DNA from 4 places in the Ruegeria sp. BG3 genome. Region 1 is predicted to be linked to each of the others. Evidence: riboswitches for the same ligand, from Rfam matches in the RefSeq annotation. Region 1 holds a riboswitch; each other region holds the start of a gene.
What was found. A riboswitch is a leader RNA that binds a small molecule or an ion and turns the genes downstream of it on or off. The one in region 1 is predicted to bind cobalamin.
Positions count from the first base shown of each region.

Region 2: it holds a riboswitch for cobalamin, as region 1 does, so the genes downstream of both, ACR0AI_RS15620 (hypothetical protein) here and ACR0AI_RS09285 (DUF1636 family protein) in region 1, are expected to answer to the same signal.
Region 3: it holds a riboswitch for cobalamin, as region 1 does, so the genes downstream of both, ACR0AI_RS05720 (DUF1636 domain-containing protein) here and ACR0AI_RS09285 (DUF1636 family protein) in region 1, are expected to answer to the same signal.
Region 4: it holds a riboswitch for cobalamin, as region 1 does, so the genes downstream of both, ACR0AI_RS11650 (DUF4198 domain-containing protein) here and ACR0AI_RS09285 (DUF1636 family protein) in region 1, are expected to answer to the same signal.

Region 1 covers NZ_JBQFTE010000005.1:39,114-46,510, reverse strand. Annotated here, with positions in the region: gene ACR0AI_RS09300 (FecCD family ABC transporter permease) at 1-290, opposite strand, end outside; gene ACR0AI_RS09295 (ABC transporter substrate-binding protein) at 292-1,242, opposite strand; gene ACR0AI_RS09290 (ABC transporter ATP-binding protein) at 1,255-2,031, opposite strand; gene ACR0AI_RS09285 (DUF1636 family protein) at 2,028-2,375, opposite strand; cobalamin riboswitch at 2,482-2,686, opposite strand; gene ACR0AI_RS09280 (hypothetical protein) at 2,721-3,209, opposite strand; gene ACR0AI_RS09275 (hypothetical protein) at 3,215-3,427, opposite strand; gene ACR0AI_RS09270 (D-lyxose/D-mannose family sugar isomerase) at 3,548-4,213, opposite strand; gene ACR0AI_RS09265 (carbohydrate kinase family protein) at 4,232-5,158, opposite strand; gene ACR0AI_RS09260 (glucokinase) at 5,187-6,146, opposite strand; partial or broken gene ACR0AI_RS09255 (GH1 family beta-glucosidase) at 6,213-7,397, opposite strand, start outside.
Region 2 covers NZ_JBQFTE010000009.1:214,596-221,992, reverse strand. Annotated here, with positions in the region: gene ACR0AI_RS15640 (bifunctional 2',3'-cyclic-nucleotide 2'-phosphodiesterase/3'-nucleotidase) at 1-212, shown strand, start outside; RNA gene ffs (signal recognition particle sRNA small type) at 252-350, shown strand; gene rsgA (ribosome small subunit-dependent GTPase A) at 508-1,536, shown strand; gene ACR0AI_RS15625 (alpha/beta hydrolase family protein) at 1,568-2,425, opposite strand; cobalamin riboswitch at 2,585-2,806, shown strand; gene ACR0AI_RS15620 (hypothetical protein) at 2,893-3,300, shown strand; gene ACR0AI_RS15615 (phosphatase domain-containing protein) at 3,297-3,800, opposite strand; gene ACR0AI_RS15610 (DNA polymerase III subunit gamma/tau) at 4,074-5,831, shown strand; gene ACR0AI_RS15605 (YbaB/EbfC family nucleoid-associated protein) at 6,064-6,408, shown strand; gene recR (recombination mediator RecR) at 6,470-7,063, shown strand; gene ACR0AI_RS15595 (lactoylglutathione lyase family protein) at 7,134-7,397, opposite strand, start outside.
Region 3 covers NZ_JBQFTE010000002.1:415,882-423,278, reverse strand. Annotated here, with positions in the region: gene cobN (cobaltochelatase subunit CobN) at 1-2,124, opposite strand, end outside; gene cobW (cobalamin biosynthesis protein CobW) at 2,130-3,185, opposite strand; gene ACR0AI_RS05720 (DUF1636 domain-containing protein) at 3,182-3,562, opposite strand; cobalamin riboswitch at 3,646-3,849, opposite strand; gene ACR0AI_RS05715 (NAD(P)-dependent oxidoreductase) at 3,876-4,946, shown strand; gene ACR0AI_RS05710 (hypothetical protein) at 5,195-5,356, shown strand; gene ACR0AI_RS05705 (hypothetical protein) at 5,769-6,476, opposite strand; gene ACR0AI_RS05700 (hypothetical protein) at 6,952-7,314, shown strand; gene ACR0AI_RS05695 (HNH endonuclease family protein) at 7,391-7,397, shown strand, end outside.
Region 4 covers NZ_JBQFTE010000006.1:249,521-256,917, forward strand. Annotated here, with positions in the region: gene fabB (beta-ketoacyl-ACP synthase I) at 1-386, shown strand, start outside; gene ACR0AI_RS11635 (enoyl-ACP reductase FabI) at 392-1,183, shown strand; gene ACR0AI_RS11640 (hypothetical protein) at 1,243-1,422, shown strand; gene ACR0AI_RS11645 (FKBP-type peptidyl-prolyl cis-trans isomerase) at 1,435-1,863, opposite strand; cobalamin riboswitch at 2,113-2,314, shown strand; gene ACR0AI_RS11650 (DUF4198 domain-containing protein) at 2,443-3,228, shown strand; gene cbiM (cobalt transporter CbiM) at 3,235-3,846, shown strand; gene ACR0AI_RS11660 (cobalt ABC transporter permease) at 3,843-4,421, shown strand; gene cbiQ (cobalt ECF transporter T component CbiQ) at 4,421-5,203, shown strand; gene ACR0AI_RS11670 (energy-coupling factor ABC transporter ATP-binding protein) at 5,200-5,850, shown strand; gene rplQ (50S ribosomal protein L17) at 5,954-6,373, opposite strand; gene ACR0AI_RS11680 (DNA-directed RNA polymerase subunit alpha) at 6,491-7,397, opposite strand, start outside.

The DNA of each region.
Region 1 (7,397 bases):
CCAAACAGAAACGGGTCAGCCAGGTCATTGCGCGTTGTCGTCTGCAAAACGACCCCGACAACACCCAGCCCGGCCCCAATCACCGCCGCAAACAACGCGCGGGGCAGGCGCAGGTCAAAGACGATCCGGTGCAAAGGGGACATATCGCCCTCAGTTACGCCAGTACCCAGCCCAATCGCGGTGAAAACCTCGGCCAAGGGGATCGGAGTGGTGCCGTAGATCGTCGACAGCAGCAAAAGGGCGGTCAGAATGACCGCCCCCAGCAGGACCGCCTGGCCCGTCTTCGTCATCTCAGCTGTTTCCCCGGTGCATCGCCGTTGCCATCTTCTCGATCGCTTCGATGTTTGCCGGTCCCGGTGTCAGCTCTTCGTAGCGCAGGCCGATCCAGCGCTCGTTCTTGACCGCATCGGTCTGCGACATCACCGGATGTTCCTGAAGGAACTTGAACGTATCCGCCGCGCCGTTGCCGGTTTGATAGTCCAGCAGGACAAGGAATTCGGGGTTCGAGGCGGCGACAGCCTCCCACGAGGTGCGGCCCCAGCTAGTGTCCATGTCATGGGTAACGTTGACGCCGCCAGCCGCTGCGATCATCGCGTCGGGAATGGCATATTTGCCTGCGGTAAAGGGCGCATCAGCCGGGCCGTCCAGCAGGAAGACCCGGGGTTTTTCCAGATCGGTGGTTTTGGCCTCGATCGCGGCCAGTTGGTCTTTCCAGCCCGAGACCAGCGCGGTCGCTTTGTCCTCGACCTGCATGACATTGCCCAGACGCAGAACGTCGTCAAACAGCAGATCCATGCTGGCTTCGGGACGGTCTTTGTTAAGGTGGATGCAGCTTTCGGTCAGCACCATGGTCTTGATGCCAAAGGGCTCCAGCGTGTTGGGGGTAACGTCACCGCCGGGCTTCATACCGTAGTACCACCCGGCGAAGAACATGTCGGGTTCGACTGCGACGAGGTTCTCGACCGTCGGGTATTTCGGGGCGAGCTCGGGAATGTCACCGCGCTGCGCGTCGAAATCGGGGCTAGTTTTGTACCAGCCGGTGATGCCGGTCAGACCAACGATGCTGTCCTGAAGACCCAACGCAAAGGCCATGTCGGTCATGTTCATGTCATGAACCACGATCCGCTCGGGCTTGCTGTCGAACACCAGAGGTTCACCGCAATTGTCGACGGTGATCTCTTGCGCGGCAGCGCCGCTTGCCAGTGCGCTTAGAACCGCAGCGGACAAGAGTTTCTGTTTCATCAATCTCTCCTGTTAAGATGAAAGCTTTCGTTTTCGGATGTCTAGCGCGGGGATCACGCGTCCTTCGTGCTGGAAACACAGATAGTCAACACCAAAAGTCTCGCGCACGCGGTCTGGCGTCAGAACTTCGGAGACCGGGCCAAAGGCCGTCAGTTGCGCGTTCTTCATCAGGGCCACGTGGCTGGCGAATTCGGGGATCATGACCAGATCGTGGACGATCATCACAACCGTCACGCCCAACTCGGCGACCAGAGACAGCATGTGCCCTTTGGCATCAGGGTCGAGATGATTGGTGGGTTCGTCCAAAAACAGCAGCGAGGGGTTCTGCGCCAAAGCCCGTGCGATATGAGCACGCTGGCGCTCTCCGCCGGACAGTTTTGCCATCTGTTTGCCGGCCAGATGGGACAGTTCGGTGGTGTCCAATACGCGCTGCAGGTCCGTCTTAAGAGCTTCGGCGGATTTGTCGGCCTTGATCGGGATTTGCCCAAGGGCCACATAATCGCGCAGTTGCAGCCGCCCGTCGGGCATTTCTTGCTGACCGACAACGGCAATCCGTCTGGCCCGCTCCAGCGACGACAGTTTCCGCAGGCTTTGCCCCTGAATGCGCACATCCCCCAGTGCCAGCTTTTCGACGCCGCACAAGAGGTTGAGCAGCGTCGTCTTGCCAGCTCCGTTCGGGCCAGCGACGGCCAATATCGCGCCTTCCTCAAGCGTGAACGAGGTGTCGCGCAGCAGAACATCGCCGTTCAGGGCATAGTATTCCAGGTTTTCAGCGACCAGAAAGCTCATGCCGTGTTCTCCGGTGGCAGGCAGGGCATGCGCGACAGGGTTTTGGTATAGAGCGCCAAGGGACGGGTCGAGGCGCTGGTCCAGCCATCCTCGCTGTCGCGGAATTGATGGGCGAACTCAGCCAAAGCGCTCAGATCGGCGGGGGATTGAATGTCGCCAAACAGATATTGCGCCTTTCCCTTGGCCTGCAGCCCAACCGTCATAGGTCGGTCGCACCCGGCCATACAGTCGATCAGGTGTGTCGAGAACCCCTCGGGCAGCTGGCTATCCAGCGTTTCCTTCGCCTTATGTGCGGGGATCGGCCCAGTGCAGGTGCCGCATATCAGGACAAAATGATCAGCCATGGCACGGGTAGCCAACTTGAATAAAAGCCAAGTGAAGGCAAAAGCCATGAATTGCATCAGCACGCAGATGTGCCATCGAGCCTCCTTCCGGGACACCCCGCCCCGGGTTGGTTAAACTGTGATGGCAGGTCTCCTGACTTGCGGGTCATTGCTCGGCCAACCTTCCCGACCTTAGGGGCCAGTGGTTTTGTGGCGTCGCTCTCCACTTACAGTTGCGGGGGCAGTCACGGCATTGGCACTTGGGCCGCACCGTATTCCCATTTTCATCCCTAAGGCACAGGCCGTCGGGAACCATCCAGAGCAGCTAGTCTGCTCACGCTCCTGTTGTCAAGCGCCGGAATCGCGCTATCGGACCACGCGCAGGGTTGGCCTGCGCGCGCTTTGGCCCGGTCCGACGCCATTTGTCGGGAACTGGCTGGCCAGGGTCAAACCGGCCTGTATCAGATGGGCGTCCGGGTAGTCTCCGGTCAAATCATTCAAGGCATCGCGCGCTGCCGGAGTTTCGTCGCGGCGCATGTGATGCAGCATCCGGAGCAGGGCGTGCTCGTCACATGTCAGTTCTTGCCGTGTTTCAACACAAAGCGGGTCTTTGAAGGCCAGACCCAGAGGGCGGGTGTGTAGCGTGGCCTTGATAATCTTGAAGACCAGATGCGCCAGAACAAGCCCCTGATCGCGCCCCCAACGCTCGGTCGCTACCGAAAAGGCATGTTGCCAAGCCTGCGTTTCCGGCTCTGTGAAGCTGAGGATGAAGTGCCGCATGACAGGCAGCAAACCGCGTTCGAAACCGTCAAATTCGACGCGGGGCAGTGTGTGGTTGAATGCCGAGTGTTTCATGCGCGTTACCTTTTGGGGTCGAGGGCTTTCGCGGCCAATAGGTGGACGTTTTGCGGAAGCGTATTGGGATCAACTGGCGTTTCAAGACGCGGTGATGCAGCGCGGACGGAAAAGCTGAGATCAGCCTCAATCGCCTGCCTCAGTTTTGGTTTCAATGCGCAGCCATGGCGACTGGCAACAGCGTCCATGGCCAACAGGTCGGCGTGGGATTTTCGCATGTCAGGTTATCTTTCGGTCGCAAAAATGGGACCGGGCGATGATTCCAACTGAATCTGACTGGGTCAGCCGTTAACTGACTAAATTAGTCAGAAAATGCAAGCGCGAAATTCTTAATGAAGTCAGTAGTCGGCAACCAACAGGAAATCCGGTGATGCATCTTCTTCGATTGTTGCAAAGCGGGGGATCGGGTCTTCAAATACGTTGTCCGTCCGGTCGTCATTCACGGTTGAGACTTCGCCAATCAAGCAATCCCCACCTTCCGCCCAGAAGGCATGCCAGATGCCGGGCATCAAGGTCACGCTCTGACCTGGCTTCAGGCGCAGATGCTCTCCGGGCCGTATGGTGACAGGGCAGGCATCGCTGGGAACAGTGACTGGGGTATTGCGGTCGATACCGCCATCGGGGTCCGAGGCATAGATTTCCATAACCAGATCGCCGCCGCCTCGGTTGATGATGTCCTCGGCTTTGACGATATGGCGGTGCATCGGCGACAGCTGTTTGTCGCGAGAGATCAGCAGCTTTTCAGCATAGAGCATACCGCGCCCTCGACTCAGATCGCTCACGTTGCCGTTGCGTAGGGTGAACAGGAACAACCCAAGCTCATCGAACTTGCCCTGACCGTAGTCGGTGATATCCCATCCTAACCCATGGGCGCGGATGCTGTCGGCATCGGCGCTGCGCATTTGCTCAGGTGTCCAATCTGCGAAAGGCGGCAGAACGGCACCAAATGAACTGATGAATGCCTGGGCTTCGGTCTTGATACGGTTGATTTCGGATCGTTTCATCTCGGACTCTTCGTAGGGCTATAATTCGTGCGACCAGGGCGGGTTGGCTCCGGCGCGCGAGACGGTCACAGCGGCCACCTCTGCACCCAAGGTCAAAGCGTCGCGTAGTGCATCCGGGGACAGTGTTTTCAAGCCCGGCTTTGTCAGCTGGCCAGCCTGTTCCAGCGAGGCCAGAACCCCTGCATTGAACGTGTCCCCCGCGCCAACCGTATCCACAACTTGCACCGGTTTGACAGGGACTGAGACAAACGTGCCGTTGGCCAGATAACCCGAGGCGCCCTCGCTCCCGCGTGTGACGATGACGGCAGAGGGGCCTGCTTGAAGCAGCAGGGGAACTTTCTGATCGTGGCTTTCCGGGCCGGGGATGATCCAGTCCAGATCCTCATCCGAGACTTTGACGATATCGGTCTGTTCGATCATCTGGTTCAACCGCGTGCGGTAGCGGGTCTGATCCTGTATAAAACCGGGTCGGATATTGGGGTCCAACATCACAGCACAGTTCGCGCCATGTTGCGCCACCAACGCGGCATAGGCATCCGCGCAAGGCTCACAGGCAAGGCTGATGCCACCAAAGTACAGCGCTGAAACCGCGGGGAGTTGGCGCGGCATATCCTCGGCCCGTAACATCCGACCCGCAGTGTTTTCGTCGACAAACGTGTATGTGGCGTGGCCGTCCTTCAGTTGAACAAACGCCAGCGTGGTTGGTCTGTCCGAGGCAATCACATGTGTCGTGTCCACGTGGCTGGCCCTCAGGTCATCGGCCAATTGCTGCCCGAACATATCCGAGGACAGGCCGGTCAGCAGTCCAACGGGCGCGCCCAACCGGCCCAAAGCGATAGAGGTATTGAATATGGCGCCACCGGAATGTGGAACAAAACCGTCCCGCCCGGACAGGGTCGGTTCGGCAATCATGTCGATCAGGGCTTCTCCGCAACACAGGATCATCCCACATCCTCTTCCAAAATACGCTCAGTTATCGCTGAAGCGCATTTTTACAGAAGTTGTTAGCGCCAACAATGCCAAATTCGGCCTGTTCCGATATATAAAGGTTCATCGACTGCCGCAACTCGCTGAAACGCCCACCTGCATTGAACGCGTTGCGGAAGGTTTCGCCAAACATCCAGCGGTTTTTCTCGGCTACGCCACCAACAAGGAAGACGCCACCGGCAGGCATCACTGTGACGGCCATGTCACCCATCAACGCACCCAGATGGCTGATGAACAAATCTGCGGTGCGAACGGCGATCGGGTCACTACCGTTTTGCGCGTCCTGCAAAATATCTCGGGCGGTACGAACGGGAGGCTTGGCCTGCCCAGCCGCCATGCCAGCGGCCTGATAGAGGATCGGCAAGCCGGTTCCGCTGAGGAACATTTCGGCCTCAAGTACGAGGCTGTTGTCGAAAGAGCATTCGGGCGCCAGATGGCGGGCGGCGTCGAAGATATCGACCTCATCCCGCGTGCGCGGAGACAGGCCAACATGGCCGCCTTCGCCTGAGACGGTGTGGAAATGCCCCTCCGAATAGAGCAGCGCGCCGACACCCAAACCGGTTCCAGGCCCCACGACCAATCGCGTACCCATCGGCGGAGTGGCAGAACCTTGCAGGACGGATACGTCAGCCTCTGTCACTTCGGCCACGGACCACGCTGCTGCCGTAAAGTCATTGATCACGTAGGTGTTGGTGGCCCCCGTCGCCTTGGCCAGAGCGTCCTCGGACAGGTCCAAATTCGCGTTGGTCAGTTGGATGCGCCCGTCGCGCACCGGTCCGGCCCCAGCCGCTACAACGGCTTGTGGCGCGGTGCCAATTTCATCGCGTATACGATGCAACGCGTCCAGCAGATCGGGCAGGGTGCCCGTCGGGTGTTTGTGCAATGCGGTCAGCTTACCATCAGAGACAATGCCCAGACGCGTATTCGTACCGCCTATATCGGCCACCAATGTCCAATGTGGTCGCAAAGAGCCAGACGGCTGGCGATAGGCCTGTCGTTCGGTAGAGCCCTTGGAAAGTGCGGCCTTTACAGCCGCGAAGGAGGCTTTGGGCCTACGGTTCAGCGTCTCAAAATCCACGTCTACCAATCCAAACCGTTTTTCATAGCCATAGGCCCATTCGTAGTTGTCCAGCAAAGACCAGATGAAATACCCCTTTACGGGCACATCCGCAGCCAAAGCCTGTTGCACCGCCGTCAAGTGATCGTCCAGATAGGCGATGCGCTCATCGTCTTGCTGGCGCTCGGCGCTCGCCATGCCGTTTTCTGTAACATAGATCGGAAGATCACCGGTATAGTCTTCTGCGGTTCTTTTCAGAAAACGGGTCAGGGCGTCGGGGTCGATCTCCCAACCCATCTGAGTTTTGGGCAGAGGGCCGGGCACTTCGGTCAGGCTTGGCCATGCACTGTCTGCCGAGGTGATCAGCTTGCGGGTGTAGTAGTTCAAGCCGCACCAATCGACCGGTGCCCCGATTGTGTCGAAATCATCTTGCCAACCCTCGGGCAAATGAGGCTCCAATCCCTGCAGCACGTTGTCGGGATAGGCTTTTTTAAACACTCCGCCCAAAAAGAACCTGTTGTAGATCCCGTCATAGAGTGCTGCCGCGCGTTGAGCAGCAGCACTATCATCAGTGGGCTCCGCCCATTCGAGGTTGAAGACAGCACCCAGATTGGACATGCCCAAACTACGCATTGTTTGAATTGCGCTGCCATGGGCCAGAAGAACATGATGCATCGCACGTGCGGCCGCGCGAATATCACGCAAACCCGGCGCATGGTGGCCTTCGAAATGGCTGAGCCAGCTGACGCACCAAGGCTCATTGATCGGCGCGACCGAATACATGCGGTCTCCGATCCGGCCCATGATCACTTGGGTGAAATCGGCGAACCACCCGGCGATATCCCGATTGCGCCAGCCTCCCAGATCTGCAAGTGCCGAAGGCAACTCCCAGTGGTAGAGCGTCGCACAGGGGCGGATGCCACGTTCAAGCAGCGCGTCCGCCAGGCGGTCGTAATAGTCCAGCCCGGCTTGATTTACATGTCCGCGACCTTCGGGCAACACACGCGCCCAACTGGTCGAAAAGCGATAGCAGTCAAAGCCTGCATCCTGAACCAGATCAAAGTCTTGTTCGAACCGATTTAGGTGATCGCAGGCGAGTGCGCCATTTTCCGCGCCGACGACATTGCCGGGGGTGGCCGC
Region 2 (7,397 bases), on a different contig from region 1:
GGATATTGCGGGACTACCTGTCAGATCGCCTGCCCGCAGACCCTCTGGATCGGGCTCCATACCCGTTCTCCTTCGCTCCGATGAATGGCGCGCGCACGCTCCTCAAAACTGGCGGCGGAGCATTGAAGTATTTGCCTGAGCTAGGCGAATACTCCCCCGAATTACTGGGGCCCGATGCTGAAGGCTTTGAAAGTATACGACTGACCTTGTGACGGGTTGTCATTTTCACATCGCTTCCCTATATCAGGCCCTGAGAGGTTGGCGCGGGCGAGCGCCTCGCCAACCTGGTCAGGTCCGGAAGGAAGCAGCCACAACGAGCCCCGCTTGGGTCGATGTCCAACCTCTCACTTTATAGAAACCATCAGCCGCAGGAGGGCTTTATGATTGTAGCAAACACCCTTCGGGCAGATCGGTTCTAAACCCAACTCTCCGATTGCCTGAACACATCACCAACGGATGCGCGTCTGCCATCCGATGGGATTGCTTTATCTGAACACAGGCAAACCAATGTCTTTTACTCTTTCGGACCTGGGATGGTCCTCTCACTTTGCTGCACAACACGCGGCGCACGCGCAGCTTACACCTTTTCGTATTACCGGTGTTCACAGGGACCGTCTGGTCGGGATGAACGAGACCGGTGAAATGTCTCTATTGGCCCCTGGTCACTCTACCGGCGATTTTGCGGTTGGAGATTGGGTGCTGGCCGATGACCAAAACCGGGTTCGGCATCTGCTTGACCGGCGCAGCCTGTTGCGACGCCGTGCCGCTGGAACCGGGGCCGAGGCACAGTTGATCGCCGCCAATGTTGACGTGCTGTTCATCGTCAGCTCGTGCAATGCGGATTTCAATGTGCCCCGGCTCGAACGGTATCTGGCGCTGGCGCATCAGGCCGGGTGCTATCCTGTCGTGGTCCTGACCAAAGCGGATAGCTGCTCGGACCCCGCAGCCTATGCCAAACAGGCCGAAGCGTTGGCCCCGTTTCTGACAGTCCTGACGGTCAACGCGCATGACGCGTCAGACCTGCAACAGGTTCTGGCATGGTGTCCGGCGGGTCAGACAGCAGCTTTGGTCGGGTCATCCGGGGTTGGTAAAACAACGCTCGCCAACGGAATGACCGGTCAGGATCAGGCAACAGCCGCAATCCGCGAGGATGACGCACGAGGCCGTCATACCACGACGTCTCGCGCCTTACGCCCGATGCGAAACGGCGGTTGGCTGGTCGACACCCCCGGCATGCGCGCCCTGCGCCTGCTCGATGCGCAGGATGGGGTGGACGAAGTCTTCTCGGACATTCTGGAACTGGCCCACACCTGCCGGTTCTCGGATTGCCAGCATGAGGCCGAACCCGGCTGCGCTGTGCAGGCGGCAATTGAGGCCGGCACGCTGGATGCAGATCGGCTGGACCGCTGGCGCAAACTGAGGCGCGAGGATCAGCGCAACTCTGAGACCGTGGCCGAGGCGCGGGCGCGCGACAAGGCTTTCGGCAAAATGGTCCGGTCCGCGATGCACGGAAAATCCGCGCGGCGCGGCGATTGAAACAGGAGCGCCGGTCCGCCGGCGTCCCCCATCAAGCGATCAATCGGGGCCAGAGCGCCGCATTGCGGCGGGCAAACACACCGATATGGCCGATTTCCGGAACGCCAAACTCTTCTGGTGACAAAAGGTGACGGCGTGCCTTCGGCCCGTAAAGTTCAGCCAACCGCCAAACGGCAGCTTCTGGGACCATCTCATCGTCGGTGAAGGCAAACAGGTCGACGGGAACGTCAGCATCCTGCCACGTAGCTTGCGGCAGTGTGTCTCCGATCTCGGGCAGATAGCTTTGCGGCGCGGTGCACCATTTGCGCCATTGCCAATAGACCTTAGGCGGTAGGTCTGTTCCAAACCCAAGTGCCTTGCCCGGCAAATACCCCAGGCCGCTCACGACCAGAGGCACATGCCCATACCAGAACAACCCGGCCAGAGCGCGGTACGGCCAAGGATGATCGCCCAATTTCACAAGGCCAGAACAGACGCAGATCATGCGATCAATCTTGTCGATATCCGGCTGCACTGGCCCCAGCATCCCTCCAAGCGAATGACCAACTGACCATTGCTGCGCCAGCGGGAACCGTCGGCGCATCTCGGCCCGCGCGGCGGGCATGTCCTGCAACGCCCAATCCGCCATCGAGATCTTCGACCGACGCTGTGGCCCCGATTTCGAATGACCGAATTCCCGGTAGTCATAGATCAGACAGGCGATATCCCGATCCGACGCCAACCACTGTGCGAAATGCTTGTAGTAGTCGCGCGGAACCCCTGTCGCGCTGTTGACCACCACCACGGTTTCGGGCTGCGCCACGGGCCGGTAAATCCGCCCGGACAGGGCGCCATCCCCCACCGGGATCTGAACATCTTCGATCAGCACTGTTTGGTTTGAATCCAACATGGGTATCCTCGGCGGAAAACTGAACTGATGAGTTCATATTGCAACTTGACCCCAGACAGCCCATGCAAGTCAACTGCGATCCCGCTTGACCACGCGTCCACTTCGCGGATCGGCTTTCCGCAACGCAGAAAGTTCAACTTGACTCAGAATGGTTATGAACGCTAGCGATGGTGCGATGGTTCCCGGCTTTCACAAGAGGTCGGGATGAAAAGGGAACACGGTGCGGTTTTCCCCGGCTTGCTCGGGACGAACCAAATCCGCGACTGCCCCCGCAACTGTAAGCGGTGAGCGATGTCGAAGAGCCACTGGCCGAAAGGCCGGGAAGGTCGGCAAAGCAATGACCCGCAAGTCAGGAGACCTGCCATCGTCAACATAACCCAAACTCGGGCGGGGTGTCCGGGCAGGCCGTGACAGACCATATCTGCCCACCTGATCCCAGCCCCTGTCCACCGCGCGGAGGGCGCAGGATGATCTGGAAGACGAAGACTCATAGGTTCTCAGCAACCATCTGCCAACATACGGGCAAGACTTGCCCCGCACTGGCACGGCTGGCGCGTTCGATGGTTGACGCGCTGGAACAAGCCGGTCCGGCGACCACATCGGATTTCGAAATCGAAGGCAGTAGCGATCTGACCCATTGCTCGGACGGCTGCCACGCCCGGTTTCGAGCCAGCCAGTCTCAGGTGCGGGTCTATTGCGGAGCGGACCCTGATGCCGACAGCGAGACCCTCGATCTCTATGCTGACCTGATGTTCGGTACCGACACGAGCAGCCTGCCTAGCGCAGCCATGACTTCCCTGCCCTGCGCCATGCTCGAGGCATCAGTGATTGCGCCGCGCAAACCGGCCCCGGCGGAACTGCAACTGTCGGCTTAGGAGTCTGCCAAAACTCGGGCGGGCAAGATGGCCCAGTGCTTCTGCGCATCGGTTTCGACTGCGCAGGGGCGTAGCTTGCGCAACCGATCCAGCGCTTGGGTTGGAGCCTCGCCGCATTCGATCATCAACCTCAGCACCACCATGCCAGAGCGACCACATCCGCCCTGACAATGGACAAGCACGCGCCCTCCGCCAGACAAAGCCTGCCGCGCCGCGGCACTAACATCGGGCCATTGCGCATCAACTTCTGACGGTGGCACGCCGAAATCCTGAATCGGCAGGTGCACCCAGCGGCTGGCGCGACCCTGAACATCGCGGCCAAAATCGCGGGCTCCGAACTGGACCAGCTCAGCCTCGGTTGTCATCGACAGCACAAGGCCCGGCCTCCAATCTCCGATCGTTTCAAGGTCGCCTGCATAGTCGCCGCCCTTTCCCGGCATCGACGTCAGGGCAAGTGTGCCCCCGCCCACTTGCAAAGCATGAATGACCAAATTCGTCATGACAGCATCCCCCCGGAAGCGTTGATCCTGACTTTAAAGCGTTTCGGGTTTTGTCTGAATCACTCTGCGACACGAATGTCCCGAGAACGCCGCAGGCGTGGCAGGGTATTCGTGTCTCAAGTCAAACCTGAAACGCTCTAGGCTTGATTCACAATCCGCAGAGTGTACCCCTGACGCGCCAGTTTCCAAAACAAAATCGTTCTTTAACTCATGTGGACGCGGGCGGCGCGGGCCTCTACGCTGCGGTGACGTCCCGAATCCGCCAGAGCAGACATGACCGACTCAGACAGCCCCGCCTATCAGGTTCTCGCCCGCAAATATCGCCCGGAAACCTTTGCCGATCTGGTGGGCCAGGATGCGATGGTCCGCACGCTGAAAAACGCGTTCGAAGCGGACCGCATCGCGCAAGCCTTTGTCATGACAGGCATTCGCGGAACCGGTAAAACCACGACCGCGCGGATCATTGCGAAAGGCATGAACTGTATCGGACCGGACGGAACTGGCGGACCCACGACCGAGCCTTGCGGTCAATGTGAGCATTGCGTTGCCATCATGGAAGGTCGCCATGTCGACGTGATGGAGATGGACGCCGCCAGCCGCACCGGCGTCAATGATATTCGCGAGATTATCGACAGTGTCCGCTACCGTGCAGCCTCGGCCCGCTACAAGATCTACATCATCGATGAGGTCCACATGCTGTCGACCAGCGCCTTCAACGCGCTGCTCAAGACGCTCGAGGAGCCGCCGGCGCATGTGAAGTTCATCTTCGCCACAACCGAAATTCGCAAGGTTCCCGTCACGGTTCTGTCGCGCTGCCAACGCTTCGACCTTCGCCGGATCGAACCCGAGGACATGATCGGCCTGTTGCGCAAGATCGCCTCAGCTGAGAGCGCAGAGATTGCCGAGGATGCGCTGGCGCTGATCACCCGTGCTGCCGAGGGATCTGCTCGCGACGCGACCTCATTGCTGGATCAGGCGATCTCGCACGGGGCCGGAGAGACGACGGCAGATCAAGTACGCGCGATGCTGGGCCTGGCGGATCGTGGCCGGGTTCTGGATCTCATGGACATGATCCTGCGGGGCGATGCAGCTGGGGCGCTGACCGAGCTTGGTGGCCAATACGCCGAAGGGGCTGATCCACTGGCCGTGCTGCGTGATCTGGCCGAAATCACTCATTGGGTCTCTGTTGTAAAGATCACTCCGGACGCAGCCGAAGACCCTACAGTTTCCCCGGATGAACGCGCCCGGGGCCAGCAGATGGCTGAGGCCCTCCCCATGCGGGTACTGACTCGGATGTGGCAGATGCTGTTGAAAGCGCTTGAGGAAGTTTCAGCCGCCCCCAACGCCATGATGGCTGCCGAAATGGCTGTGATCCGCCTGACTCACGTGGCCGACTTACCCAGCCCGGAAGAGTTGATCAAACGGCTGCAGGATACGCCTCCGCCCCCCAACGGCGGCCCAGGCGGCGGGATGCCAATCCAAAGCAACGGCGCGGCCCCGGTTGAAGCCCGCGCCGCTACAAGCTACGCCCCTGCGCCACGCAGGTCCGGCGGCGCTCCAGTCGCCGCTTTGGCGCAAGACACGCAGACCGCATTGGCGCGATACCCGAGTTTCGAACATGTGGTCGAGCTGATCCGGAACAACCGAGACGTCAAACTTCTGGTCGAGGTCGAAAACGGCGTGCGGCTGGTCTCTTACCAGCCGGGACGGATCGAGTTCACCCCTTCAGCGCAAGCCCCGACCGATCTTGCACCACGGCTGGGATCGGCCTTGCAACGTTGGACTGGCAACAGATGGGCGGTGTCCATTGTATCGGATGGCGACGCTCCGACGATCGCCGAAATCCGCGACAAGGCCGAACTGGCGCTGAAAGAAGAGGCCACGGCACATCCGCTTGTTCAGGCCGTTCTGGCGAATTTCCCCAAGGCCAAAATCACCCGGATCGAAACACCAGAACAACGAGCCGCCCAAGTCGAGACCGAAGCTCTGCCCGAGGTCGAAGATGAATGGGATCCTTTCGAAGAAGACTGACCTCTATACAAAGCAAAACCCTCCCGCGCCCGCTACGGGCAATCGGCTAAAGCCGCTCACCCTGAGCGGCCTTGGGCCCGGCAGCGCTCGGGCTTTGCCCGAGCGCTGCCGGGCCCAACGGGAGGAAAGGTCTTGCCAAAGACCTTGACGACGGGCGGGAGCGCGCTCTGCTCTTGTGTCACCACGGTGACCCCCGTATCTAGGCACAAACCGGACTTACAGGAGAAGCAAAATGCTCAAAGGATTAGGCGGCCTGGGCGATATGGCCAAGATGATGAAATCCGCGCAGGATCTTCAGACCAAGATGACGGAGATGCAGGAAGAGCTGAACAACCTGATGGTTGTTGGCGAATCCGGCGCAGGGCTGGTCAAGGCAACCGCAACCGCCAAAGGAGAGCTGAAGGGCCTGGATATCGACCCGTCGATCTTCAATGGCGACGACAAGGAAGTGGTCGAGGACCTGATCCTGGCCGCCATCAAGGACGCTCAGACCAAAGCCGCCGAGCGCTCGCAGGCCGAGATGGCCAAACTGACCGAAAGCATGGGCCTGCCCGCAGACATCAAGCTGCCGTTCTGATCTCCATCTTTTCAATAATACTCCCGCCGGAGGCTCCCTCCGGCGCCAGACAGGACAGGCCGTGAGTTCCAACAGCGACATCGACAATCTGATCGACCTGATGGCCAAGCTTCCCGGCCTCGGCCCCCGCTCGGCTCGCCGCGCGGTGCTGCACCTGATCCGGAAGCGCTCCCTGCTGCTAACGCCCCTGTCCGACGTGATGCAGCAGGTCGCCATCACCGCCCGCGAGTGCCTGAATTGCGGCAATGTGGGCACTACCGACATCTGTGACATCTGCAACGATGAGGCCCGCGCGACCGGAGAACTGTGCGTGGTCGAGGACGTCGCCGACCTCTGGGCGATGGAGCGTGCCGGCGTGTTCAAAGGCCGCTATCACGTGTTGGGCGGCACGCTGTCGGCGCTGGACGGCGTCGGCCCGGACGAGTTGCGGATTCCCCGCCTCAAGGACCGTGTAGTGGCCGAAGGCGTCACCGAGATCATTCTGGCCCTGAACGCCACCGTCGACGGCCAGACCACAGCGCACTACATCGCCGATCAGTTGGAGGGGCAGGTCCGCCTGACCTCACTAGCGCAAGGTGTGCCGATTGGGGGAGAGCTGGACTATCTGGATGACGGAACGATTACAGCAGCACTGAGAGCCCGAAAAGAGCTCTGAGTATAGCGATATGACAGCAACCGGAACGCTTTCACCCCTTCCGGTTGCACATGAGACTCTGCCTCGTTTTTCAGGAGTAAGCGCCCGACGAGTAGGTCAATTCGTAGGAATGGCTATAAATCTCGAAGACAATACCAAAGGGGTCTTCGACATAGACCATTCGGTAGGGTTTCTCTCCGGGATAATAGTATCGAATCGGCATACGTTGTTTGCCACCCGCTGCAACGATTTTTTCTACCAGGCCTTCGACATCCGGGTCTTGGACGCAAAAATGGAACGTCCCATTCTGGCGAAAGTCGATATTGTTTTCCGGTACATAATTTCCGTCAAACTC
Region 3 (7,397 bases), on a different contig from region 1:
TTTCCCGGCCAGCGCGTCGATCAGAGCGCTGCGTTCCGCATGGGCCGAAGGCGCGGAGTCGAAAGTGCCGGACACCTCCGGTGCACGGCCATAGATATGCAGCCCGTCGCCGAACTGGCTTTCCTTGATGTCACAGACAAAGCGGTCGATGCGGGTAATCGCCTCGGCGGTGCAGGTGGCCTGATCGAGGCCCAAATCGCTCTCCAACCCGATGGCCTGCGCCTCGTCGCGGATATCTTCCTGAAGGCGGTCGCGGCGTTTGGGATCCAGTCCGTCCGCATTCGAGAACTCATCCAGCAGCGATTCCAGACGCACCATGCGATCCGGGGTGCCGCTTTCCTTCATCGGGGGCGGGATATGGCCCAGCGTGACAGCCCCGATCCGACGCTTGGCCTGCGCGGCCTCGCCCGGGTCATTGACTATGAAAGGGTAGATCACTGGCAAGTCGCGGATCAGCGCCTCGGGCCAGCAATTCGCCGACAGAGCAACGGACTTGCCCGGAAGCCATTCCAGAGTGCCATGCGCGCCGATATGGATCAAAGCGTCTGCGCCCAGCCCCTTGCGCAGCCACAGATAGAAGGCGACGTAGCTGTGACGCGGGGTGCGAGACAGGTCGTGATAGTCGTCATCGCGCAGTTCGGGTGTGCCGCGTTCGGGCTGTAGAGCAACGAGCGCGTTGCCTCGGCGCAGGGCGGAGAAGTGGAACGCGCCTTCAGTAAAATCCGGGTCGTCTTCGGGCTTGCCCCAAACGGTTTGGAGATCGGCGCGCAGTTGCTCGGGCAAGTCAGCTAGGGCTGCCTTGTAATCTTCCAGAGGCCACGAAATGCGCGCGTCCAGCAGGGTTTCCGCAATCGGCTCAGCCGGCGCGGTTCTGTAGCCCTCGGCCTGAAGATCGGTCAGCATCGCCTCGGCCGAGGCCAGTGCGTCGAGGCCCACCGCATGCGCCATTTGCCAGTCTTTGCCGGGATAGGTCGACAGCACCAGCGCGGGCACCTGATCCGCCTTGGGCTTGTCATGCAGGGTTAGCCAGCCGGTGACGCGGTCGATAATCGCTTCGATCCGCTCTTGCTCGGCCCGGTGGGCAAAGCGGGAATATTCCAGATGCGGATCACGCTTGCCCGGTTCCTTGAACGAGGCGATGCCCGCCGAAATGCGTCCGTCGACTTCGGGCAACACCACATGCATGGCGAGATCGGCGGGGGAAAGGCCGCGTTCCGCCTCGGCCCAAGCCTTGCGGCGGGATGTGGCGAGGGCCATCTGAAATACCGGCACGCCTGCTGCGTCGAGAGGGGACGTTCCCGATGCGCCTTTGCCCGAGAAAGAGGTGGCGTTGATGATCGCCGAAGGCTTCAAAGCGACGATGTTGTCACGCAGCCATTCAGCGGCAGCAGGTGCTTTGAGCGAGGGGGCAAAGAGGCCCACGGCCTGAAACCCGCGATCCCGCAAGCTGCGGATCACGGCGGCGACAGGGGCCGTATCCGCCGAGGTCAGATAGGCGCGATAGAAGGTGATGACGATACGTTTTGCGTCGCCCGCAAAGGCTGTATCAACTGGGATCACGCCGCGCACAGGGCACCACGCGCCGGATTCGGGCAGGGTCTTGGCCCCCATAACAGGGCCGGCGTAGAGCCCCGCCGCCAATGCCATCTGCGCCAAGGCGGCCTGTGCCGCGACTTCACCGCCGGTGTCGCAAAGATGTGCCAGACGGCGCAGGGTCGAGACGGGCAGGGTTGAATACTCATCCAGCCGCGTATCCTCACGCCCGTCGGCGGGAAGGACGGCCAACGCGATCCCCTTGGCCTGCGCCAGCGACAGAACTTGCTGCAACCCGTAGGCCCAGTAAGGCACGCCACCAATCAGGCGGATCAGAATGCCCTTGGCGCCCTCAAGCGTCTGTTCCACGTATGTGTCGACGGACAGAGGGTGTTTCAGCGCCGTCAGATTGGCCAGTCGCAGGGTCGGCATCCGCCCCTCTGGCCCGCCACCACGGTGCCAGCCTGCCGCGAAAGCGCCAAGGTCGCTGTCCGAGAAGGACAGCACCACCAAATCCGCCGGGCTCTGGCCCAGATCGGTTGGGGTTTCTGTTTCTTCTAACCCGTGGCTTTCGCGGAAGACGACGTGCATTGGTCTTACTCAGCGGCCTCGGTGACACCAGCGAGGATATCGCGGATTTCTGCTTCTCTGATGTCGTCATGTTCGGCGATCACCACCATACGCGAGCGGCGGTCTTCACCGGGCTCCCACGGACGGTCATACTGGTGACGCACACGAGCACCCACGGCCTGAACCAGCAGGCGCATAGGCTTGCCTTGAACGGCGGCATAGCCTTTTACGCGTAGGATGTTCAGTTCATTGGCCAGACGCTCGATCTTGGCGACCAGATCGGAAGGATCGGACTGTTCCGGCAGATCAACGATGATACTTTCGAAATCGTCGTGCTCGTGATCGTGGTGACCATCGTGATGCGACGGGCGAGCGTCCATGTCATCCTCGGCTGCGGCCTCAAGACCCAGAACGACGCGCACATCCACGGCGCCTTCGGCCACTTCGACAACGGGAAGCGGGCGAGGGGCCTCGGCGGCGATGATCTCTTTCGCTTTGGCCACGCCTTCGGGACCGGCCAGATCAGGCTTGGTCAGCAGGATGATGTCGGCGCAGGAAATCTGATCCTCAAACACCTCGGATAGGGGTGTTTCATGGTCGATCGAGTCGTCGGCCAGGCGCTGAGCGTCCACGGCTTCGACATTCGGAGCAAAGCGCCCATCTGCGACGGCCTCAGCATCGGCCAACGCGATGACGCCATCAACGGTGATTTTTGATCGGATATCGGGCCAGTCGAACGCCTTCAGCAGCGGCTTGGGCAGGGCGAGGCCCGAGGTTTCGATCAGGATGTGATCGGGGCGCGGCTCCAGCGCCATAAGGGCTTCGATGGTCGGGATGAAATCATCGGCCACAGTGCAGCAGATGCAGCCGTTCGCCAGTTCCATGATGTTTTCCGCCGGACAATCCGGGATCGCGCAGGATTTCAGGATATCGCCATCGACGCCGACATCGCCGAACTCATTGACCACCACGGCCAGACGCTTGCCCTGCGGGTTCTGCATCAGGTGCTTCACGAGCGTGGTTTTGCCCGAGCCCAAGAAGCCAGTGATCACGGTGACGGGGAGTTTTTCCAAGTTGCTCATTTCAGGGCTCCAATCGGGGGAATGCGGGCTGCGCAGTTTTTGCGGAAATGTTCGGGGCGTTCGCGCCATTTGACCAAGCCGTCCTCGGTCGCGAGGTACTTGGTGGCGCCGTCAACGATCACGTCGACATGGTCTGTTTCGTTCAGATGTTCATAAACGAAGGTCCAGCGATCCGGGCCGCCGCGCAGCACGATGGAGCAGCCCTCGTTGCAGTTCGACAAGCATTCCACGGCTTTAAGGGTAATCCCTTCCGGCAGGTCCGCCTGCTCAAGCGCCTTGTGCAATAGGGTGCCGGGGCGTTGCGCATCGTCTTCAACGGGCAGCCCGCGACGACAGGTGGTGCAAACCAGCAATTCGACCGGAGCGGTCTCGGTCATGTCTCTCATCCCCCCAAATCCTCATCGTGGGGGACGGGGTTTCATGCGGGTCCCTTGACCCGACACCGGAACACCCCGTCCGGTTTCATCTTCGGGCGCTGGCAGGTCTCCCGGCTTGCGGATGTCAGAGGCGTCCTCTGTCGGATGTCCCGCCTTCCCGGCTTTGCGCCAGTGGCTTGGGCACCCTCTCCGGTCACGGTCGCGGGGGCGGCTGCGTTTGGCGGAAAACCCGTTGACGCATTCCCTTTTCATCTGTTCTCACAGACACCAACACGAGGCTCATGCGGCACGCACCCGCAGCTTGTCAAGCGCGATGCAGCCCAGACCGCTGCGGCACGTTGAAAAGCGACCTGCCAGCGTCGCTAGGCGGCATGAACATGGCGCTGATGCATGGTCGCATGGCCTCAAATCGCAAACGGAGGCGAAATCCATGAAAGTAGGTTTTATCGGGCTTGGGAATGTGGGTGGCAAGCTGTCGGGGTCATTGCTGCGCAATGGAATCGATCTGACAGTTCATGACCTGAGTTCCGATCTGGTCGAGGCCTTTGTCGCGCAAGGCGCCAAAGCGGCTGAAAACCCGGCCCAGATGATGCGCGATTGCGATGCCGTGATCACCTGCCTACCGTCGCCTGCGGCCTCGGACGCGGTGATGCAAGAGATGCTGCCTGAGGTTGGCCCCGGTAAGATCTGGATGGAGATGTCCACCACCGACGAGGCTGAGGTCAAGCGGTTGGGGGCATTGGTTCTGGAGCGCGGAGGGGCCGCCGTCGATTGCCCTGTCTCGGGTGGCTGCCACCGCGCGGCGACCGGCAATATCTCGATCTTCGCTGGCTGCGATCGCGACACCTTCGAACGCATTCTGCCCTTCCTTACGACCATGGGGCGGCGCGTTCTGCACACCGGAAAGCTCGGCTCAGCCTCGGTTCTTAAGGTGCTGACCAACTATCTGGCCACAGCCAACCTGATCACTTGTGCTGAAGCGTTGGTTACCGCCAAGGCCGCCGGGATGGATTTGAACACCACCTATGAGGCCATTAAGATTTCGTCAGGAACCTCGTTCGTGCACGAAACCGAAAGCCAGGTGATCCTGAACGGCTCGCGCGATATTTCGTTTACGATGGATTTGGTGAAAAAGGATATCGGCCTGTTTCAGGACGTCGCCGACCGCGCCGGTGTTCCGCTGGAAATCAATCCGGTAATGATCAAGATTTTTGAAGACGGCATCGCCCGGTTTGGCGAGCGTGAGCTTTCGCCAAACATCATCAAACGCCTGGAAGAGGCCACGGGTTTGGACATCCGCGCACCGGGTTTTCCTACGGAAATGCAAGACGATGAGCCGGAAGAACCAGGGTACGAGGTTGTGCCTCAGGGGCGTTCCTCCTGAAAACTGATTTCCGGAGATGGTATTAAGAGGAAGGGGATGTGGAGGCGAGTACCGGAATCGAACCGGTGTACACAGATTTGCAATTTGCCGGATCTAACTGTTCACGGATCAAGGTCCGGATTTCTTCACGATAAATAGCTTCTACGTCCATAGTCTAACTCCTTATAGATAAACAACTATATCGGATTTTTCATTATTATAGTGTGAAAAGTTCTCATAACTTGTGGGTACCAAGTTAGGAGAATGAAATGGCCAGAGGATTAGATTCCACGGACCGTGTGACGGTTCCAATGAAGCCGGAAACTGAGCGTCAGATCGACACCGTTGCAAAGAGCAAGGGCGTGTCGCTGGCAACGATCAGTCGCTGGGCGATTGAGAAGTATCTCAAAGATGCGGAGAACGCCGCATGACGCCCGGTCGGATGAATTCGGATCAGCTATACCGCCCTAATGGAAGAACGCGAACTGACACTACTTGACAACGCGCTAAAGGATTGGGAACCGCAAAAATGAAAAGATGGTGGTTCGGTTCCATTTCATCATCCAGTGAAAGCACTCAGAGGAAGACTTTGTGGGGTTCTCCGGCCGTATTGGCACCATTGTTTTAAAGCCAAAGCAAAGAATACCGAGCAGAGGCCAATCTCAAGCAGTCTATGAACAGCGCGAGGGCAGTGAGTCTGGATACTAGGTAGGTATTGCCAGTACTCGCAGCGCAATGCTCCACTGACGGAAGCACTGCGCAGAGTCCGTTTTTTCAAAAACAGCTATCTGGACGTTCGTGATAGTCGGCGATGTCGCATTGCCTTACTCGACTTGATTGGGTTCAATCTCGAACTTCTAACTCCTTTATTTCTTTGCCGATCATACAACTCAGAACTTGGCGTGCGGGATCATAAATCGCGATAAGCTCTTTCTTGCTCTCTGCGAAGTCAAACCAACCTAGAGGTTGTCGGGTTTTTCCTCGGCGTTTCGAAGAATACTCTCCTAACAATACCGAACCGACGAATCGGCCGTTAATTGTAACGTCGTATGTGTCCTTTGGCTTCTCTTGAGTGTCTGTCACTGAAGCTGTAAGAGCATTCTCTGCATCCGTTTTTTCATAGCTACCAGATGCTGTGACACGATCATTTTCCTTGCTAACTGCAAGCGAGACGCCACCATCTATCCAAACGCGGCCAATTTCAGTAGGGCTGGGCTGCCAGATACAATGACCAACCGCTGAAAGAAATTGGCTTAGTTCAGGTGCCCCATCCAACTTTTTTGCTTTGTCTTCTTCTTCATCCAACGGAATCGAGTCGAGTCTCACTTGCGATTTCGCGACGTTCTTGTGAGCTTCTTGGTCATTTGCGCGTTGAAGCTCAATCTGAGCTTCCTTTAAGAAACCTGCCGACATGAGCATTTCGGCTAGATTGCTCATTGCCAACGTTTCGCCTTCGTCGGCAGCAGTTTGATAAGCAGATACCCAACGATCATAGGCCCACTCTCCGCTCAACTTACAGATGACGGTCTTGTGGTGGAGGTGATCTTCCACACGTTGCTTCGCAGCGTTTCCAGTATTTGTTCTTAGTCCCGGCCCGTCTATGCAATTCGGCCTCACTGGAACGCCTAAAAATTACGTTGGTGGCGACATCTCGAACATAGGCAATACATGCCACTGCGCGATGGTCAGGCGGGCTGTTGTCAAAGCTGGTGAACAATATCGCGGCTCTGATAAGAGTGGCCATCCTGAGTATTGCTGACCAACCCGGTGTCAGTGAAATGACCAGAATGCGTCCGATGATAGCTGCGAACATCATAGCGGGGTTCTCAAATTGGAGCAAAACGGTTTCCCAGACGCTTGTTCAGCAAACGAAATCTGATCACCATGTGAAATACATGGCGAGATTCGAATGTATTTGTTCAGCTAAGCCAAAAAACCGTTAACTCCCTACTTTTTTGGCAGAAATTCAAATGCAAGTATTTAGCATAGTTCTTATTTCCAGCTTGAAGGAAAGGAGAACTAAGCGATGAAGATCAAAAAGACAATTCCAGTATTTGCTGTGTGTGGGACTCTGCTCACAACCGCCTGCGCACAACAGCCGGGGGCAATCGCGCCTGTTTCCATGGGTGATACTTATGGCGATGTATCGTGTTCCCGCGCTGCAAATTTATACAAACAAGAAGCGGCAAAAGTTCCCACACTGGTGGCGGCGCAAAAAAACGCCGTAACTGGCGATGCTTTGGGCGTTTTTTTGATTGGCGTACCGGTCTCCAGCCTTTCAGGTGCCGATTTGGAAGGAGAGATTGCTGCGACAAAAGGTAAACTAATTGCTTTGGCAGGACGTCTAGAAGCATGTGGCACATCTCCCGCTGCCGTGGCGTGGGGTTAAGCCCCCCGTATCGCCGAAAGGCGCAAGCCGCAATATGAACCGCGCATCCCCAAGTGGTAGGTAGAAAAGGACTAAAATGTATA
Region 4 (7,397 bases), on a different contig from region 1:
TGGCTCTGTCGACCCTGCCAGAAGGCCGCAAGGTTGGTTACATCAACGCGCACGGCACCTCGACCCCGGTCGGAGATGTGGGCGAAGTTGAAGCCGTGCGTCGCATCTTCGGCGAAGGTCAGGTGCCCCCGATCTCATCCACCAAGTCGATGACCGGGCACGCACAGGGCGCGGCTGGCGCGCTCGAGGCGATCTTCTGCCTGCTCATGCTGGACAATGATTTCATAACACCGTCGATCAATGTCGACACACTAGCCGAAGGCATCCAGCCCGGTGAAATTGCAACTCAAGTGGTTGAAAATGCAGGTTTGGATTCGGTCATGACCAACAGCTTCGGCTTTGGTGGCACGAACGGATCCATGATCCTGTCAAAGTATAACGGGTGAACGAGATGTCGGAAGTTCTAAAAGGGAAACGCGGCCTGATCATGGGTGTCGCCAATGACCGGTCGATTGCCTGGGGTATCTCGAAAGCGATGCACGAAGCAGGGGCTGAGCTGGCTTTCACCTATCAGGGCGATGCGTTCGGGAAACGTCTGCAGCCGTTGGCGGAAAGCCTCGGCAGCGACTTCATGGTGGATGCGGATGTCACCGATGACGCCTCGCTGGACCGCGCCTTTGGCGAGTTGGGTGAACGCTGGCCAACCATCGACTTTGTTGTCCATGCAATCGCCTATTCGGACAAGAACGAGCTGACGGGTCGGTTCCTGAACACCACACGAGCCAATTTCAAGCACTCGATGGATGTGTCGGCCTACTCGTTCATCGAGGTCGCCCGCCGTGCCTATCCGCTGATGAAGGACAATGGTGGCTCGCTGCTGACGCTGACCTACCAAGGCTCGAATCGTGTAGTTCCGAATTACAACGTTATGGGCGTTGCCAAAGCCGCTCTGGAATCGGCGACACGCTATCTGGCCAACGACCTCGGCCCCGAAGGCATCCGTGTGAACGCAATCTCGCCCGGTCCGATGAAGACCCTGGCCGGGGCTGCAATCGGCGGTGCGCGCAAGACCTACAAGTTCTGCGACCAGAATGCGCCGATGCGCTCGAACGCTACGCTTGAGGCCGTTGGCGGCACAGCGGTTTACCTGACCTCGGACGCCGGGGCATGCACCTCGGGCGAGATCATCCGCGTGGATGGCGGTTTCCACGTGCTTGGAATGCCACAGCCGGATTTCATGTGACCATATCTTTCCCTGACGCCGCCAAGATTTGACCATCTTTCGGCGTCAGGGATATGGGCATGAGCAAAACTGACCAGATCCTTGCCAGCAATACGCGCGGCACCCAGACCAAACGGAAAACGGGATTTCTAAGCCCCCGCGCCCGTGTTCTGCTTTTGACGCTCACCACATTGCTGGTGTTGTTCGTGTTCTTCACGCAACCGCAGGTCCGTGCAGCGCTTGACGGGCTTTGGGGCTAAAACCCCAAGCCTTCAGTTCACCGAGACAACCTCAATATCGAAAATCAGGTCCTGACCAGCCAGCGGGTGATTGGCGTCTAGCGTCACCGTGGCCTCGTTCGCCTCGACAACCGTTACCGGCAGCGCCTGACCGTCCGGGGTCTGCATCTGCAACTGGGTTCCCGGCTCTAGTGGGATGTCATCCGGAATACCCTCACGCGGGATGTCCTGCCGCATCGCCGGGTTGATCGGACCATAGGCGTCGACACAGGCAATCTCGACCCGCTTCTTGTCGCCAACCGCCAATCCTGGCATCGCGCTGTCCAGGCCGGGTATGATCTGGCCCGAACCGACAACAAACTCTAACGGATCGCGCCCGTCTGAGCTGTCAAAGACGGTCTCGTCCAACAGCGTGCCGGTATAGTGGATGCGAACTGTGTCGCCTTGTTTGATCTCAGACATTGGGCCTCCGGGGCTTGTGGGAAATTAGGCGCCGAACACAAGCGCGCCACGCCGGAGTCTGACGCAGTGCAGGATGCATGCATCTGATTCTGATGTCCAGATTACGGTGCAGGCGTGCGCGTCCTCTGGTCGTCGCTTACACGCGCGCCTTCAATACCGAGCGGGCAGAACAGGAACATCCGATCCTATCGACAAGATGTTATCGCTACAGTCTTAAATAGAGATTGACCGGTGATGGGAATCTCTGCCATCAGCGTCTTCATGTCCGGTTCCGGGTTCGCCCGGAGAAAAGGGAATGCGGTGCGGGGAATTCTGATCCACCCAATGCCGCAACTGCCCCCGCAACTGTAGGCGGTGAGCAGGGCTGACACGCCACTGGGTTCCACCCGGGAAGGCCAGCCCGATGCTTTGACCCGCAAGTCAGGAGACCTGCCGGATATGCACCCTCGGAAGGGGTGTGTCACCGATGCCGGGGTGTGCATTGGGCCGATGCCCTTATTTCGGGTACATGGTCTCGTTCGCCCCGATATCAAGCAAGAAACGTGCCGGGGTTGGCACGAAGGACTAAGGAAAGACCTTGTGAAGAAACTATTTTGCACGGCTGCGGCTGCGCTGGCGATTCCAGCGATGGCGCACGCACATTTTCTGCTGGAATACACCACCGACACACTGATCGAGGCGCCGGGCGACGTGCCGGTCAAGCTGATCTTCTGGCACCCGTTTGAAAACGGCCATGTCATGGATCTGGAAAAGCCGCAGGAATTCTACGTGATCCACAATGGCGAAAAGACCGACCTGCTGGACACGCTGGAGCCCATCCGGTTTTCGAGCCCCGAAAACGAAGGCGCGGCCTTTCAGGGATCTGTTCCGGTCAAGCGTTCGGGCGACTACGTGATGGTCACGGTGCCTCAGCCCTATTACGAAGAGGCCGAGGATATCTATATCCAACAGATCACGAAGGCGTTCCTGAACCGCAACGAACTGCCGACCGACTGGATGAACCCCGCGGGTCTGGCGACCGAGATCGTGCCTCTGCACAAGCCCTACAACATCATCGCTGGCTCGACCTTCACCGGTCAGGTTCTGGCAAATGGCGAACCGGTTGCCGGCGCTGAGATCGAGATCGAATACATGGCCGCCAAGCCCAGTTTTGACAACCAAGCCTCGTCCGAGCCTACCGTTTCGCCGATGCCGGGTGGTGCTGTTGTCGCAATTTCTGACGCCAATGGCTATTTTTCCTTCGGTGTGCCGAAAGCTGGTTACTGGGGCTTTGCCGCCCTCGGTGCTGGTCCTGAAACCGAACATGAAGGCAAAGAGCTGAGCCAGGACGCGGTGATTTGGATCCGCGCCTGGGACATGGAGTAACCCCCGATGCACATCGTCGACGGAGCCCTGTCCAACCCGGTCGTCATCGGCGGAGCCGTTGCCGCCGCTGGTGGGGTCGCAATGGGCCTCAGGTCGCTGGATCTGGACCGCATCCCCACAGCAGGGGTGCTGGCGGCCAGTTTCTTCGTGGCCTCGCTGATCCATGTTCCGATCGGGCCGTCGTCGGTGCATCTGATCCTCAACGGTCTGGCCGGGCTGCTGCTCGGCTGGGCCGCCTTCCCGGCCCTGTTTGTGGGCCTGCTCCTGCAAGCCGTTTTCTTCGGCTTCGGCGGGCTGACGGTACTGGGGATCAACACGCTCAACATCGCCTTTCCGGCCGTACTGGCGGGGCTGCTGTTCCGACCCCTGATCGGTCGCGGCTCACCTGTTCATGGCGCGATCTGGGGCGGCATAGGCGGCGCCTTTGCCATTGCGGCCACGACCGTCATGGTGGGCATCTCACTGGCCCTGTCAGGGGACGAATTCCTCCCCGCTGCCAAGCTGGTCTTCTTTGCGCATATCCCCGTGATGATCATCGAGGCCGTTCTGACCGGATTTGCCGTTCTACTGGCACGAAAAGTCAAACCTGAACTGTTCCTGACAAGGCCCGCCACATGAGAAAGATTGCCCTCATCCTGGCCCTATGCGCGGCCCCTCTGCCCGCGTTGGCCCACAAGGTGATTGCCGGTGTTTTTGCATCCAGCGATGCGATCGAAGGGGAAATCGGCTTCTCCAACGGCACCATGGCGACCGATACCGAGGTTGTCGTGACCGATCCAAACGGGGTCGAGCTGGGCCGGGCCACGACCAACGCAGACGGGTTCTTCATCTACACGCCCACCACAGCCGTCGCCCATACCTTCTTTGCCGACCTCGGCGCCGGTCACGTGGCCGAGGTCACCATGCCCGCCGATGACGTTGCCAAGATCATGGGCGTCGCCATCAAGAACAAGCCTGCAGCGTCACCCACGCCTACGCCCTCCTCGGAGGGCGTCACAGTGGCCTCTCTCAGTGATAAGGAGCGTCAAGCTATCGCAGCAGCCGTTCGTGACGAAATACGCCCCCTGCGCCGGGAAATCGCCGCCTATCGCGAACATAACGACCTCCAGACCATTCTGGGCGGCATCGGATACATCTTTGGCCTCTTCGGGCTGGGCTTCTACCTCGCGGCGCGGAGGAAACTCGCAGGCTGATGGCACACGTACTGGAACCACAGGAACGGACGCTGGCCGAGGCTGGCACGATCGGTCAACAAGGGTTGATTACCTCGCTTGATCCGCGCGTGCGCATCGTCATGTCTGTTTTGTTTGCGGTCGTTGTGGTCTCCCTATCCTCCCTGCCCGCGCTTGCGGCGGCGTTGATGATCGCGCTGGCTCTACTGGTGCTATCCCGACTGCCTTGGCGCAAAACGCTCAAGCGGATGGCGATGATGGACAGTTTCATCATCTTCATGCTGGTCCTCCTGCCCTTCACGATGCCCGGCGACCCGATGTTTACCATCTGGGGGTTTCCAGCCAGCTGGCAGGGGCTCTGGAAAGCTGTGGAAATCGCGCTGACCGCCAACGCCGTGATCCTGACCGTAATGGTTCTGGTCGGCACAATGGAGCCTGTCACTCTGGGCCACGCCCTGCACCGGCTGCGCTGCCCGGAAACACTCGTGCATCTTTTGATGTTCACCATCCGCTACATCGATGTCCTACATGAGGAATATCAACGCCTCCGCGCCGCGATGAAAGTCCGAGGCTTCCGCCCCGGCACCAACTGGCACACCTACCGTAGCTTCGGCTACCTGGTCGGGATGATGCTGGTCCGGGCAATCGAACGGTCCGAGCGCATCCTCGGCGCGATGAAATGTCGGGGGTTTTCAGGCAAGATGCTGTTGCTGCAAGACTATAGCCTCACCCGACGAGATATTGTCTTCGCTGCCGGGTTTGGAGCCCTTTGCCTAGCCCTGATCCTAGTGGAATTCGCATGACACTTATCGCGCTGGACGACATCTGCTTTGCCTATCCCGGACAAGCACCGGTTCTGAACGGCGCAAACCTGCGGCTGGAGGCCGGACAACGCCTGTCATTGACCGGCCCGAACGGGGCTGGGAAATCCACGCTTCTGCATATCACACTTGGGTTGCAGCGGCCGTCTTCGGGTGCGGTGTCCGTTTTTGGCAAACCAAGACAGGCTGAGGCAGATTTCCATGAAGTGCGCCGCCATATCGGGCTTGTCTTTCAGGACCCCGACGACCAGCTGTTCTGCCCCACCGTGGCCGAGGACATTGCCTTTGGTCCGTTGAACCTCGGCAAGACGCGCGCCGAGGCCTTAGCAATTGTGGATCGAGTATTGGGTGATCTCGACCTCATGCATCTGAAGGATCGGACCACGCATAAGCTATCAGGCGGCGAAAAACGCCTGATCACGCTGGCAACTGTGTTGTCGATGGAGCCGCAAGCCCTGCTGCTGGATGAACCGACCAATGCGCTGGACACCAAGAACGAGGCGCGATTGCTCGAGATCCTTCAGTCGCTGCCTCAGGCTATCCTTCTGGTCAGCCATTCTCCTGCATTTCGCGATGCGCTGGCCCCGGACAGGCTGGAATTGCAAGACGGTAAGCTTGTCTCTGTGTGAGAAAGCTTATTTTTGGTCGCGCCGATGCAAGCAGTTTGCAACTGCGCAAAGAAGAACCCCGCGTCGAGGACACGGGGTTCTTTTTTGAAAGCTCTAGGCTTTCTTATTCTTCTGCGGCCTCTTCGGCTGCAACGCGGGCTTTGTCAGCCGCGCCTTTGGCGTCGACGTCACGATCAACGAATTCGATGATCGCCATCGGGGCCATATCGCCATAACGGAAGCCAGCTTTCAGGATGCGGACATAACCGCCCTGACGCTCGGCGTAGCGCGGACCCAGAACTTCGAACAGCTTTGCGACGTCTTTGTCTTCTTTCAGCTGTGCTGCGGCCTGGCGACGTGCGTGCAGGTCGCCGCGCTTGCCCAGAGTGACCAGCTTTTCGATGATCGGGCGCAGTTCTTTTGCCTTGGGCAGAGTTGTTTTGATTTGCTCATGCTCGATGAGCGAGCCAGCCATGTTTGCAAACAGAGCCTTGCGGTGCTCATGAGTACGGTTCAGGCGGCGGTAACCACGTGCGTGACGCATTTTTCAGTTCCTATCTTGCGTTTTGCTTTGTCTGGCCGGCGATGCGTGTCACCGGCTCTCCTTGGGGCGGAAGTGCCCGTATAGTCCCCGGACGCCCGGGCATTTGTGAAGACGCGCTTAGAACGCGTCTTCGAATTTCTTTGCCAGATCTTCGATGTTGTCGGGCGGCCAATCCTCGACATCCATGCCAAGGTGAAGACCCATACCGGACAGCACTTCTTTGATCTCGTTCAGCGACTTGCGGCCGAAGTTCGGGGTGCGCAGCATCTCGGCTTCGGTCTTCTGGATCAGATCGCCGATGTAAACGATATTGTCGTTCTTCAGGCAGTTTGCCGAACGGACCGACAGCTCCAGCTCGTCGACTTTCTTCAACAGCAGCGGGTTGAACTCCAGACCATCGTCTTCGTCCTGGCGGCCAGCCGATTCCGGCTCGTCGAAGTTGACGAAAATCGACAGCTGATCCTGCAGGATACGAGCCGCATAGGCCAGTGCATCTTCCGGAGTGATCGAGCCATCAGTTTCGATCTTCAGGGTCAGCTTGTCATAGTCCAGAACCTGACCTTCACGGGTCGGCTGAACGTCATAGGCAACCTTTTTGACCGGCGAGTAGATTGCGTCGATCGGGATCAGGCCTATGGGTGCATCTTCAGGCTTGTTCTTCTCAGCCGAGACGTAGCCCTTGCCGGTGTTGACGGTCAGTTCCATGAACAGGTCGGCGCCATCATCCAGGTGGCAGATGACGTGATCGCGGTTCAGAACCTCGATGCCCGCGCTTTCGCTGATGTCACCTGCGGTGACAACTGCGGGGCCTTTGGCATTGATCGACAGGCGCTTGGGGCCTTCGACTTCCATGCGCAGCGACACGCCTTTGAGGTTCAGGATGATGTCGGTGACGTCTTCACGCACGCCCGCCACGCTCGAGAACTCGTGCAGGACGTTGTCAATCTGAACACTGGTGATGGCCGCACCTTGCAGCGAGCTCATCAGAACGCGGCGCAGCGCGTTGCCCAGTGTCAGACCAAAG